DNA from 4 places in the Bacillus songklensis genome. Region 2 is predicted to be linked to each of the others. Evidence: riboswitches for the same ligand, from Rfam matches in the RefSeq annotation. Region 2 holds a riboswitch; each other region holds the start of a gene.
What was found. Region 2 has a riboswitch for S-adenosylmethionine ahead of metK (methionine adenosyltransferase). Riboswitches for the same ligand answer to the same signal wherever they lie in the genome.
Positions count from the first base shown of each region.

Region 1: it holds a riboswitch for S-adenosylmethionine, as region 2 does, so the genes downstream of both, ACFOU2_RS19375 (methionine ABC transporter ATP-binding protein) here and metK (methionine adenosyltransferase) in region 2, are expected to answer to the same signal.
Region 3: it holds a riboswitch for S-adenosylmethionine, as region 2 does, so the genes downstream of both, ACFOU2_RS10460 (Na+/H+ antiporter NhaC family protein) here and metK (methionine adenosyltransferase) in region 2, are expected to answer to the same signal.
Region 4: it holds a riboswitch for S-adenosylmethionine, as region 2 does, so the genes downstream of both, ACFOU2_RS25235 (methionine ABC transporter ATP-binding protein) here and metK (methionine adenosyltransferase) in region 2, are expected to answer to the same signal.

Region 1 is NZ_JBHRZT010000072.1:110,709-113,887, forward strand. It holds gene ACFOU2_RS19365 (DNA alkylation repair protein) at 27-377, shown strand; SAM riboswitch class I at 983-1,088, shown strand; gene ACFOU2_RS19375 (methionine ABC transporter ATP-binding protein) at 1,311-2,324, shown strand; gene ACFOU2_RS19380 (methionine ABC transporter permease) at 2,314-2,985, shown strand; gene ACFOU2_RS19385 (MetQ/NlpA family ABC transporter substrate-binding protein) at 3,006-3,179, shown strand, end outside.
Region 2 is NZ_JBHRZT010000059.1:42,780-45,958, forward strand. It holds gene pckA (phosphoenolpyruvate carboxykinase (ATP)) at 1-518, opposite strand, end outside; SAM riboswitch class I at 875-997, shown strand; gene metK (methionine adenosyltransferase) at 1,143-2,345, shown strand; gene ACFOU2_RS15075 (glycosyltransferase family 4 protein) at 2,624-3,179, opposite strand, start outside.
Region 3 is NZ_JBHRZT010000043.1:176,992-180,170, forward strand. It holds gene ACFOU2_RS10460 (Na+/H+ antiporter NhaC family protein) at 57-1,364, opposite strand; SAM riboswitch class I at 1,501-1,606, opposite strand; gene ACFOU2_RS10465 (DNA-3-methyladenine glycosylase) at 1,823-2,440, shown strand; gene ACFOU2_RS10470 (AI-2E family transporter) at 2,485-3,179, opposite strand, start outside.
Region 4 is NZ_JBHRZT010000073.1:424,358-427,536, reverse strand. It holds gene ACFOU2_RS25240 (methionine ABC transporter permease) at 1-451, opposite strand, end outside; gene ACFOU2_RS25235 (methionine ABC transporter ATP-binding protein) at 444-1,469, opposite strand; SAM riboswitch class I at 1,590-1,701, opposite strand; gene ACFOU2_RS25230 (O-acetylhomoserine aminocarboxypropyltransferase/cysteine synthase family protein) at 1,876-3,179, opposite strand, start outside.

The DNA.
Region 1 (3,179 bases), on a different contig from region 2:
GAACATATGTGCGGGTGGAAATATCTATGATTGAATCGGTAAATTTATACATTCAAAAACTTGTTAATCTATATTCCCAACACACTGATGCGGAATATGCTGAATGGTCTAAAAAATATTTAAGAAACCAATATGAATTTTTAGGGATTAGAACCCCTATTCGTCGTCAATTAATGAAAGAATTTGTAAAAGAAAATGGGTTGCCGCCAAAAGGGAGACTGAAAGATGTCGTTTTTTCTCTTTGGGATCTTCCGGAACGTGAATATCAACAAGCAGCATTTTTTAGCAAGTTTCTTTTCAGTAGCAAATTTTTAATGGCTTCATCTAACAGCTCAGATATAGGAGTTTTTATTTCATCCGAAAGTTATTTTAGTTAATGATATCATTTAACCTTTCCAGCGTTTGATAAAGCTTTTCTTGTTTTTAGACCACAATTTTTTATTCATATCTATCATCTCTGATGTTAGATGGGTCAAGACATCAGATCAGATTCCCATGGGCGTTAAATACCCCAATCCTTAAATCTCTTTTGACGGAAAGTATTGTTATTTATTCGTTGGAATTCAATAAGGGCAAACGTAACAAGAATTAACAGATCAAGTCATCAGAACGGACTTAGGGATCAAAGAATTAGCTGTTTGTTCAAATGGGCAAGTGTTCAAGAACATCAACAAAACAGTAAAGTAGAGAAACTAGAGAAGCGTCTTCATAGGTTTTAGAGAAGAATTTCTCATAAAAATGAACGTGTCTCCCTATCTCCAGGGAATTGTCAAGGGGTTGATCATCATTGTCGCTGTATTATTGCTGAGAAAAAAATAGCCCGCTCGGAGACATATTGTGATGCGAGGGGGCTATCGATTTTACATGTGTTGGGACACTCCATAGCAATGGGAGACAAAGAGAGAATACGTTTTAATTGCTATTTTTTTATTGACAAAACCAAAATATACTTGTATTATCTAAAGAGTCAATTTATTCATAATACTTATCAAGAGAGACCGAGGGATTAGGCCCGATGACGTCCGGCAACCCCCTTAATGGGAAGGTGCCAATTCCTGCAGAATGACTTTCATTCTGAAAGATAAGTCGAAATATAGATCATGTTTCGATGCTCTTTTCAGTTGAAAGGGGCATTTTTTGTTTGAATGATAGATTGCCAGCAGATCCTTTGAACAAGTCTTTTAACATAAAGCAATAACGATATGAGTTTGAACATATTTTCAAAGAGGCTGTCCTCCTGTGTATGTCATACATAATACCGAGAACCACTCGTTCAGAAATTCTAGTTTTAGGGAAAATGAGGTCATCATATGATTGAAATTCAAAATCTTTCAAAGGTTTATAAAACAAAAAACGGGTTAGTGAAAGGTGTGGACGATGTTTCGATCACTATTCAAGAAGGAGAAATCTATGGGATTGTAGGATATTCCGGTGCCGGAAAAAGCTCCTTGCTTCGTTGTATTAATCTATTGGAGAGACCTACCTCCGGAAAGATTACGGTTGATGGGACTGATTTAACATCTTTAAAAGGTGAAAACTTGCGTGTAGCAAGATTAAAAATCGGCATGATTTTCCAACACTTTTATTTAATCAGCCAAAAAACAGTGTTTGAAAACATTGCTTTTGCTTTAAAGGCTGCCAAAATGCCGCTGGATCAAATAAAAGGGCGGGTAGAGGAACTGCTCGAAATGGTTGGTCTTTCCGATAAAAGAGATGTCTACCCCACACAGCTGAGCGGCGGGCAAAAACAACGGGTTGCCATTGCAAGGGCGCTTGCCAATAACCCGTCCGTGCTTTTATGTGATGAAGCTACATCTGCTTTGGATCCAAAGACGACTAAGTCGATTTTGAATCTATTGAAAAAAATTAATAAAGAGCTCAACATTACCATTGTGTTAATTACTCATGAGATGGATGTTGTAAAGGAAATTTGCAACCGGATGGCCATCATGCAGGACGGAAAGGTTATTGAAGAAGGTTCTGTCTATGATATCTTCGCTAATCCAAAGACCGAATTAACAAAAGAGTTTATTGAAAGTGTCGTTTCCTTTGAAGTGCCTGAGACGATTATAAGCCGTTGTGAAGGACCTATTGTGAAGATCATGTTCAAAGGGAAAATCGCGGGTGAAGGGATTATTTCAGATACACTTCAGCAATTTAATGTGAAAGGCAACTTCCTTCATGGTTCCATTGAATATATTCAAGAAATGCCGCTTGGTATCTTTATTATGGAACTAAAAGGACAAAAGGAAGAAATCAAAACAGCCCTTCAGTATATTGGAAAACGGGAAGCGCAAGTGGAGGTGTTACGTGATGGGCATTGATTTCAATCATCTTATAGAACTAATTCCTGATATAAACCAAGCGTTTATTCAAACGATTTATATGATTACCATCTCTCTGGCAGTTTCAGTTGTCGTTGGGCTGCCAATCGGGATTTTATTATATGTCACTGATAAAGGGTTATTTTTTGAAAATCGTTTAGCCAAAACGGTATTAGATTTTGTGGTGAACATGGTGCGGTCGATTCCATTTATTATTTTACTGGTTGCGTTACTTCCATTCACAAAATTTTTGGTAGGTACAACCATTGGGCCAACCGCAGCAAGTGTGTCCCTTTCAGTTGCAGCCATCCCATTTTTTGCCCGGATTGTGGAGACTGCTTTAAGGGAAATCGATAATGGAGTCATTGAAGCAGCTGTTGCTGCCGGTGCAACTCCGTGGATGATCATAAAGGATGTATTGTTACTGGAAGCCAGATCCGGGATTATTTCGGGTATTACATTGACGCTCATTAGTTTAATTGGGTTTTCGGCAATGGCAGGTACTGTCGGAGGCGGCGGAATTGGCGATTTGGCCATTCGCTTTGGCTATTATCGATATGACAATACCATTATGATTGCAACAGTTGTCATCTTAATTGTTCTAGTTCAGGTCGTTCAGCTTCTAGGTGATTTTATCGCCAAAGTTGTAGATAAAAGATAAAGAGAAAGAAGGAGAAGATTATGAAAAAATGGCTCACAGCTCTTATTCTAGTATTCATTGTGGGAGCTTTATCAGCTTGTGGTAACTCAGGCGGCAGCGAGAAGGCAAACACAGATACGAAAGAAGTTAAATTTGGTGCGACTGCTGGCCCTTATAGTGATATGGTGAAGAAAGCTATTGCACCAGGATTGGAA
Region 2 (3,179 bases):
TCTGAATTTGTACCGTCCACTACCGGATCCGCTTTAAAGTTGGGGGCGGAAATTACCGTAAACTCCGCTTCATGAGAAATAAGTTCTTCTTTTGATGGACGAATGAATAGCTGATGAGCGAATAGATTATGCCATGCATATTCATTAACGACGCGAATTGGCAAACGGTACTTTAAATCTGCTCCCGCATAGCCGTTAAATACGAATAATTCTTTTTGTTCTTTTAAGTATGTTAAAACTTTTTTATAAAGAGCATCGAATTTTTCAGAAGAAAACGGTTTGTTCACTTTTCCCCAGTCGATTTTTTCTTTAGTAGATGCTTCTTCTACAATAAATTTATCTTCTGGGGAACGGCCTGTATATTTGCCTGTCTCAGCGCGAACAGCACCAGAAGAAGTAAGCAGGCCTTCACGGCGGGATAAGACTTTCTCAACTAGCTGAGGAACTGATAAATTATGATGAACTGTCGGCGATTGAAGAAGTTCGGTTAATTCAATAGAAACATCCACTGTACTCATATTTAATACCATCCTTTTATTTAAAGTTTAATTAAATGTTTGATTAGTAAACTTATAAATTAGTATAACACATTTATAAAAATAGTCTATACTATTTGAAATTAAATGTTCATATATAATGCAAAAATGGACAGTTTTTAAAGAAAATTCATAATTTAACCCAACCTAGAAGATATATTACTTTCGTTTTATTAAGGAACAATGTTGAGTTATAAATGATTGGTTCATTCTTTTACATAGGCCAGACCTTAATAACAGACTTAATGCAATTTTTCTATTACTTATGTGGATTCATATAAATATTTTATTGACATGATTCAGCGTTTTAAGGTATGATATGTCCTTGAACGGATACTCTCTTATCCCGAGCTGGTGGAGGGACAGGCCCTATGAAACCCAGCAACCATCGCCATACATATTAAATATTTGGTGATAAGGTGCTAACCTGATGCAAGGCTCTTGCCCTTGATCGATAAGAGTGAAAGGCGCTAGTGAAGATACAAACCTTTCCTCAGTAAGGAAAGGTTTTTTATATTTTTGTTTCAATAAAATGCGTTATTTTTATGAATAATAAGGGAATGAGTACCGTATCTTTTAGGTTTACAGTTAAAAGGAGGAATACTGATGTCAACAAAACGTCGTTTATTTACATCAGAGTCAGTAACAGAAGGACATCCGGATAAAATTTGTGACCAAATTTCTGACTCGATTCTTGATGCGATTTTAGCAAAAGACCCTAATGCACGTGTTGCTTGTGAAACATCTGTGACTACAGGTTTAGTATTAGTAAGTGGTGAAATCACTACATCTACATATGTAGACATCCCAAAAATCGTTCGTGAAACAGTTCGTGAAATCGGCTATACCCGGGCAAAATATGGTTTCGATGCTGAAACTTGTGCGGTTTTAACATCTATCGATGAGCAATCACCTGATATTGCAATGGGTGTTGACCAGGCGTTAGAAGCTCGTGAAGGTCAGATGACAGACGAGCAAATCGAAGCCATCGGTGCGGGTGACCAAGGTTTAATGTTCGGCTATGCCAATAACGAAACAAAAGAGCTTATGCCTCTTCCAATTTCATTGGCTCACAAGCTTGCGCGTCGTTTAACAGAAGTGCGTAAAGAAGAAATTTTACCTTATCTTCGTCCAGATGGTAAAACCCAAGTAACAGTTGAGTATGATGAGAACGACAAGCCGGTTCGTATCGATACAATCGTTATCTCAACACAACATCATCCTGAAATTACATTAGAGCAAATTCAACGCAACTTGAAAGAATATGTTATTAATCCGGTTGTTCCAAAAGAACTCATTGATGAAGAGACAAAATACTTCATCAATCCGACAGGACGTTTCGTCATCGGCGGTCCTCAAGGTGATGCTGGTTTAACAGGCCGTAAAATTATCGTAGATACTTACGGCGGTTATGCACGTCATGGCGGTGGTGCATTCTCTGGTAAGGATCCTACAAAAGTAGACCGTTCTGCTGCATATGCGGCTCGTTACGTTGCGAAAAACATCGTAGCAGCTGGATTAGCGGATAAATGTGAAGTGCAATTGGCATATGCAATTGGTGTGGCAAAACCAGTTTCCATTTCAGTTGACACTTTCGGTACAGGTACAGTATCTGAAGATGTATTAGTCGAATTAGTACGTGAAAACTTTGACTTACGTCCGGCGGGTATCATTAAGATGCTTGACTTGCGTCGTCCGCTTTATAAGCAAACAGCTGCTTATGGTCACTTTGGCCGCAATGATCTTGACCTTCCTTGGGAGCGTACAGATAAAGCAGAAGCTTTAAAAGCACAAGCTGCTGGTAAATAATAGATGTGAATCCACATAAATCATTTAATATAAGCAAAAAACGCTCATGTTAAATGATTTACGCATAAGCGGCTGACAAGCTCCCTTACGGGTTCTTGTTAGCCGCTTTTATACGAGGACCTGTATATTCGGGGATGCAAGGCAGAATGGCGTGAATAGAGGAAGAATTGATAGCGAATGTTAAAGCATGAACGTGGATTCATCTAAAAAACATCCGATCCATTTGGATCGGATGTTTTTATTTGGTGTACCAAAGAATGCGTTACATAAGAAATAAATTATGCTAATTGAATCGACTGTGTTTGGTCTGCAACAGCTAATTCATATTGCGCCAACAAACCATCAAAAATAGTTTCCCATGTTTGAGTTAAGGCGTATTGCCTGGCCTGATGACTAAGCTGCATGCGTTTATGCAGATTCTCCAGGCATAGGCTAATATAATGAACAAACTGTTCGACAGAATCGGGGTTGCATAAATAACCTGTTCGGTCATGTTGAAGGATATGCTTTACTCCACCGGCATTAGCAGCAATAGCAGGTGTTCCCGATGCTAAAGACTCTAATATGACATTTCCGAACGTTTCCGTCACAGATGGAAAAACAAACAAATCGGAAGCTGCATATACCCTGGCTAATTGCTCACCTTGAAGAAAGCCTGTAAACGTCATATGCTCGAGTGCTTCTTTGTGCAATTTCTCCTTTAAAGGGCCATCTCCTACAATGAGCCAGTGGACTTGATGCTTGATGTGCGGGGGCAAAGACCTGGCGATATTCATTAGTAGCTGCAAGTTTTTTTCAGGAGCAAGGCGCCCGACATACGTTAAAATGTAAGGC
Region 3 (3,179 bases), on a different contig from region 2:
GTTGTTAGAAGGAGCAAATTAAATAACAAAAAGTCAGCCGCTCGGCTGACTTTTTGTTATTTACCCCTATAGCTTTCGCTTACTCCATATACTTTTCGCTCTTTTTCCTTCTTTATCGCTGAAAACCTGGGGAATCCGATCAAAATGGAAATCACGCCGCAAATCGCGATTAAAATCGGATAGAAAGAATAAGGTAAAACACTAATAGGTGAAATAGCCGCCAGCTTAGCTGCTGTTAAGATTTGTGCTCCATATGGAATTAAACCTTGAACACCGCACGAGAAAATGTCGAGTAAGCTCGCTGATTTGCGCTTATCAATCTCGTACTGATCCGCAATGTTTTTCGCGAGCGGGCCTGTGAAAATGATAGAAATGGTGTTATTGGCAGTTGAAAAGTTAGTTAAGCTTACAAGGCCGGCAATACCGAACTCCGCTCCCTTTTTAGACTTAATGTTTCGAGTCATTAAGTTTAATAAATAATCAATACCGCCGTTATACTTGATAATTTCAACCATTCCGCCAATCAACAAAGCAAGAATCACCAATTCCGCCATGCCTAAAATGCCTTCGGTTACTTTTGGGAAAAGGTTTGATAATGTGTAGCTTCCGTCTGCCAGGCCAATCACACCCGCTAAGACAGTACCGCCTGTCAATACTGCAAGTACATTAAATCCTAACAATGCAGTAATCAATACTCCTACATAAGGAAGGATTTTCACCCAATCGAAACTCTCTGCTGCTACTTCGGAATGATTTCCCATTGTGACAGCAATCAAGATAATACATGTTAAAATGGCAGCCGGCAATACAATGAAGAAATTCGTCTTAAATTTATCCTTCATTTCCGTTTGCTGTGTACGCACCGCTGCGATCGTTGTATCAGAGATGAATGATAAATTATCACCAAACATCGCGCCGCCGATGACCGCTGCCATAGATAGAGCCATTGAAATATCGGTCTCAGCGCTGATTCCGACTCCGATTGGCGCCAACGCTGCAATGGTTCCCATGGAAGTGCCCATCGATAGCGAAATAAATGCTCCAATGACAAATAAACCGACGACTAAAAAGCTTGGAGGAAGAACAGACAATGCTAGATTAACCGTGGATTCCACCGCTCCCATACCTTTTGCCGTTTCAGAGAAAGCACCTGCCAGAATGAAAATGAACGTCATGATAATAATATCCGGATGACCTGCCCCAGCTGCGAATCGCTCCACCTTTGTCGTTAACGTTTCCTTCCGATTCATGATCAATGAGACTGTTGCGGCAATTAAAATGGCCACCAAAACAGGCATTTTATAAAAATCCCCTGTAATCACTCCAGACCCGACAAACAAAGCTAAAAATATGACTAACGGCATTAAAGCCAATGGATTTCCCTTTGATTTTTCCAATGATTGCACCTCTCTTTTAATATTGATAAAAGTATAGATCCATCAAAAAGACCCCTTCTCACAAACAAGAAGAGGTCTTATATACAATATATAAGAAACACTCTCCCCATCTCTCAAGCATAACGCCTGCTGGATTTGGCACAGCACTCTTTTTAGAGTCCGCTGCCGAGACATCGTCGGGCCAGTCCCTCCGTCTCTCTCGATAAGAAGATTTAGTTATTGTCTTTCCGGAATTACCTTAACCTACTTTAAGGGGTTTAACCCCAAAAGTCAAATATTATTTTACTAAAGTTAAATATAACCAAAAGACAGTGTTCGAGGTTTGAAACATGGCCCGAATGTGTAGGTTAAATAAGACAGTAAACCTTATATAAACTCTAAAGGAAAGGGAGAAGAAAAAGTTGAACAGCGTGTTTCCATACTACCTGCACCCTGATCATGAAAACGAAAAATCAATAGTGGTTCAGCCGATTGAAAAAGATTTCTTTCAAATGTCAACCCTTGAGCTCTCCAAGTCTTTACTCGGCTGTCTCCTCGTAAAAGAGACAAAGGAAGGAACCACCTCCGGCTTTATAGTGGAAACGGAAGCATACATCGGTCCCGGTGACAGAGCATCCCACAGTTACGGCAACCGAAGAACAAAAAGAACGGAGATCATGTTTGGAGAAGCTGGCTATGTGTATACATACGTCATGCATACCCATTGTTTAGTGAATGTGGTCAGCGGAGAACTCGAAAAGCCGGAAGCCGTTCTTATCCGCGCACTAGAACCATTCAGCGGACAATCTCTTATGAAGGAAAGAAGAAAAGGAATGACCGATATAAAAAATTGGACGAACGGTCCCGGAAAGCTCACAAAAGCGATGGGTATCACCATGGAAGATTACGGCCATCCTATTTTCAGGCCTCCCCTATTTCTCTCAAAGGGATTCATTCCGGAAAGTATCTCGCAAGGAAAAAGAATCGGCATTGAGAACTCGGGAGAGGCCCGTGACTATCCATGGCGTTTTTGGGTTACAGGAAATAAATTTGTATCTAGATAGAAATAATGAAAAAGGTCAGCTTGGGCGGCTGACCTTTTTCATTATTAGATTGGTACATCCTCTTTGGTTTCTCTATTTCTTAATCGCACCAATTTCACAATATTGATGATGATCGTTTTAGTAACCGCATATAGAGGAACACCTAAAATCATCCCTAGCACTCCAGCGAGATTTCCTGCTACCAATAAAATGATGATGATGGTAAGCGGGTGAATATCCAAACGTTTTCCAATGACCAGCGGCGAAATAAAGTTACCGTCAATTTGTTGTACAATCGTAATCACGACAATAACAAGCAACGCTTTGGTCGGTGAATCAAGCAACCCGATGACTACAGCCGGAGCTGCCCCGATAAAAGGGCCAAGATACGGAATGATATTCGTGATCGCTACTACAATCGCCAAAGTGAGTCCATAAGGCAAGCCAATAATTAAGTATCCAATGAAGGTAAATATTCCAACAAACAATGCCACCAAAAACTGCCCCTGAATATAGGCAGATAATGTTTCGCCTGTTTCCTCAATAATATGAAGACCATCTCTTCGATAAGAAGAAGGTAAGAAACGAACGGCTGCCTTCGGAAACTTATGGCCATCCTTAAACATATAAAACAAAATGAAAGGAACAGTCACAACAGTTAACGTAATATTTGCAATAACGCCAAATACCGTTCTCACACTTCTCGTAAGATTATCAGGTAAAGACGCTGCATAATTTGTCAAAGTCTCTTCCATCTTTT
Region 4 (3,179 bases), on a different contig from region 2:
GAGCAGGCAATGACTCCGGAATTAAAACCTTAAAGATGATTGTACTTGTTTTCGCCCCCATTGATTTTGCGGCTTCAATGACTCCTTTATCAATTTCACGAAGGGCAATTTCCACCATGCGTGCGTAAAACGGCGCGGCACCGATAATTAAAGCCGGCAACGCTGCTTCCGCTCCTAAAATGGTGCCGACAATGGCCTTTGTAAAAGGAATCAATAAGATAATTAAAATAATAAATGGAATCGAGCGAAATACGTTAACAAAGGCTGAAACAATTAAATTAATGACTTTGTTCTCCCAAAGGTTTCCCTTTGAAGTCAAGAATAACAGCAAACCAAGGGCTATCCCAAGAAGGAAGGTGGCAATGACAGAGATGCTCGTCATGTAAAGTGTTTCAATCGTTGCTTCCACTAGTTTGTCGATCTCTACATTCGGAAATAATTGCTCAAGCATTGGCCATCACCTCCACTTCCACTTGCTGCTCCCGAATAAACGAAATAGCCTTTTGGACTTCCTGTTCAGCCCCATCAATATGAACGAACAGTGTGCCGTATGAACCGTTTTGAGTTTGGGACACTTTTCCTTGCAGGATGTTCACTGACACATCAAATTGACGAATAACATTTGTGATCCACGGCTGCTCGGCTGCATCACCTACAAATATAAGCTGAACGACTTGACCGTTTGGATATTTTTCTTTTACATGTCCAATTGCTTCAAACGTTTCTTCCGGTTCCGTCACTTGTTGAACAAATCGTTTCGTAATTGGTTGCTCCGGCTTTCGGAATACATGGAGTACATCCCCCTGTTCCACGATAAGTCCGTTTTCCATTACCGCGACGCGATGGCAAATTTTACGGATAACATGCATCTCATGGGTAATGAGTACGATAGTTAAACCAAGTTTTTCATTTATGTCGACTAACAAATCTAAAATAGAATCCGTTGTCTGTGGGTCAAGGGCAGATGTCGCTTCATCACATAGAAGCACCTTCGGATTATTGGCAAGAGCCCTTGCAATGCCTACACGCTGTTTTTGTCCTCCGCTCAGCTGGGATGGATAAGCATCTTCCCTGCCTTCTAAACCAACTAGTTTAATTAGCTCATCCACTCGCTTCAGGCGCTCACTTTTTGATATCCCTGCAATTTCAAGCGGAAACGCGATATTTTCTCTTACAGTACGTGACCATAATAGATTGAAATGTTGGAAAATCATACTGATTTCTTGGCGCGCTTTTCGAAGTTTTTCACCTTTAATTTTTCCGATGTCGTTTCCTGCCACTTGAACTGTTCCTTCTGTCGGAGTCTCTAATCCATTCAACAAACGAATCAAGGAGCTTTTACCGGCACCGCTGTATCCGATGATTCCGAATATTTCTCCAGGCTTGATCTGTAAATCTACATTGTTAACGGCTGTAACTATTCCATGCTTAGCACGGTAAACCTTTTTGACACCTGTTAATGTAATCATGCATTCTCACCTTCTTTTCGTTAAACTCGTTGTTATTCATCTTCCCCCGAACAGTTGCTTATAAATAAAAAGCCTTTCTGCATATGAATATGAGCAGAAAGGCTTTGTCATAGTTCCTTTCTCTCATCTTCCAAAGCTTAAACATGCTTTGTAGGAATTGGCACCATTTCAGCCATAACTGACGGTTGCCGGGTTTCATCGGGCCCAGTCCCTCCACCTCTCTTGATAAGAGTACTTATCGTTTCAAATATTCAGTTTATGTTAAGCAATTGTCGATTGTTGTCTAAAAGGTACGAAAGTGATTGTAGCACGTCCATATATCAGTGTCAATGAATTTGTTTTATTTTTCGTGCTATTTCTAATAGTTACCAAACACCGAATGTTCAGCTGTTCTGCTGAACGAGAATCAAACATTCACCGCAGAAGAGGTTAATCCAGTCGCCTCTTTAATTGCTTGCTCTAAATCCTCCACTAAATCATCGATATGCTCGATTCCCACGGATAAGCGAATAAGATCTTCACTTACTCCTGCGGCCTTCAGCTGTTCGGCATTTAATTGCTGATGCGTCGTGCTGGCAGGATGAATAATAAGACTCTTGGCATCTCCAACATTGGCGACATGAGACCACAGCTTAACCGAATTGATTAATTTCTGCCCGGCTCCCCTGCCCCCTTTAATTCCAAATACCAGCACAGCGCCGGCTCCTTTTGGCAAATATTTTTTCGCTTCTTCATGTTGAGGATGATCCTCAAGCTCAGGATATAGCACCCAATCAACGGCAGGATGCTGCTGCAAATATTCAACCACCTTTCTTACGTTGGCGATATGCTCTTTCATGCGTACATGGAGCGTCTCAAGCCCTAAGCTAAACTGAAAAGCATTAAACGGACTCATAGATACGCCAATATCCCGCAACAATTGAACTCTTGCTTTGACAATGTACGCAAGCGGCCCTAATGCTTCAGCATAGACAATATTGTGGTAACTTGGATCAGGCGTTGTAAATCCCGGGAATTTCGGTGAGTTCCAATCAAAATTCCCTCCATCTACGATAGCGCCCCCTAATGTTGTCCCGTTCCCCAACAACCATTTCGTAGCGGAATGAATAACGATATCGGCTCCATATTCAATCGGACGGCATAAATAAGGAGTTGCGAACGTATTATCCACAATTAACGGAATACCTGCTTCATGAGCGATTTCTGCTACCTTTTCAATGTCCAATACATTTAAGCTTGGATTACCGATCGTTTCAGCATAAAGAGCTTTCGTTTTTGGTGTAATGGCATGACGGAAGTTCTCAGGATTGGAAGGGTCAACGAATTTAGTCGTAATTCCGTAGCGCGGCAGTGTCGTGTCAAACAAATTGTATGTTCCTCCGTATAGATTGGATGCAGATACAATTTCATCCCCTGCCCCGGCTAGATTCAAAATGGCGGTCGTAATAGCGGCCATCCCACTTGCTACGGCTAAACTCCCCACTCCGCCTTCCAGCTGAGCGATTCGCTCTTCAAACGTTGTCACTGTCGGGTTATGTATCCGGGTATAAATATAGCCTGGTTCCTTTAAAGCAAATAAATCGGCAGCATGGTCTGTATCCTTAAATTGATAAGCATTTGACATATAAATCGGGAGCGAACGTGCTCCTGTTACAGGATCAGGATTTAATCCCCCGTGAATCCCGATTGTTTCTAAACGGTAAGATTTTT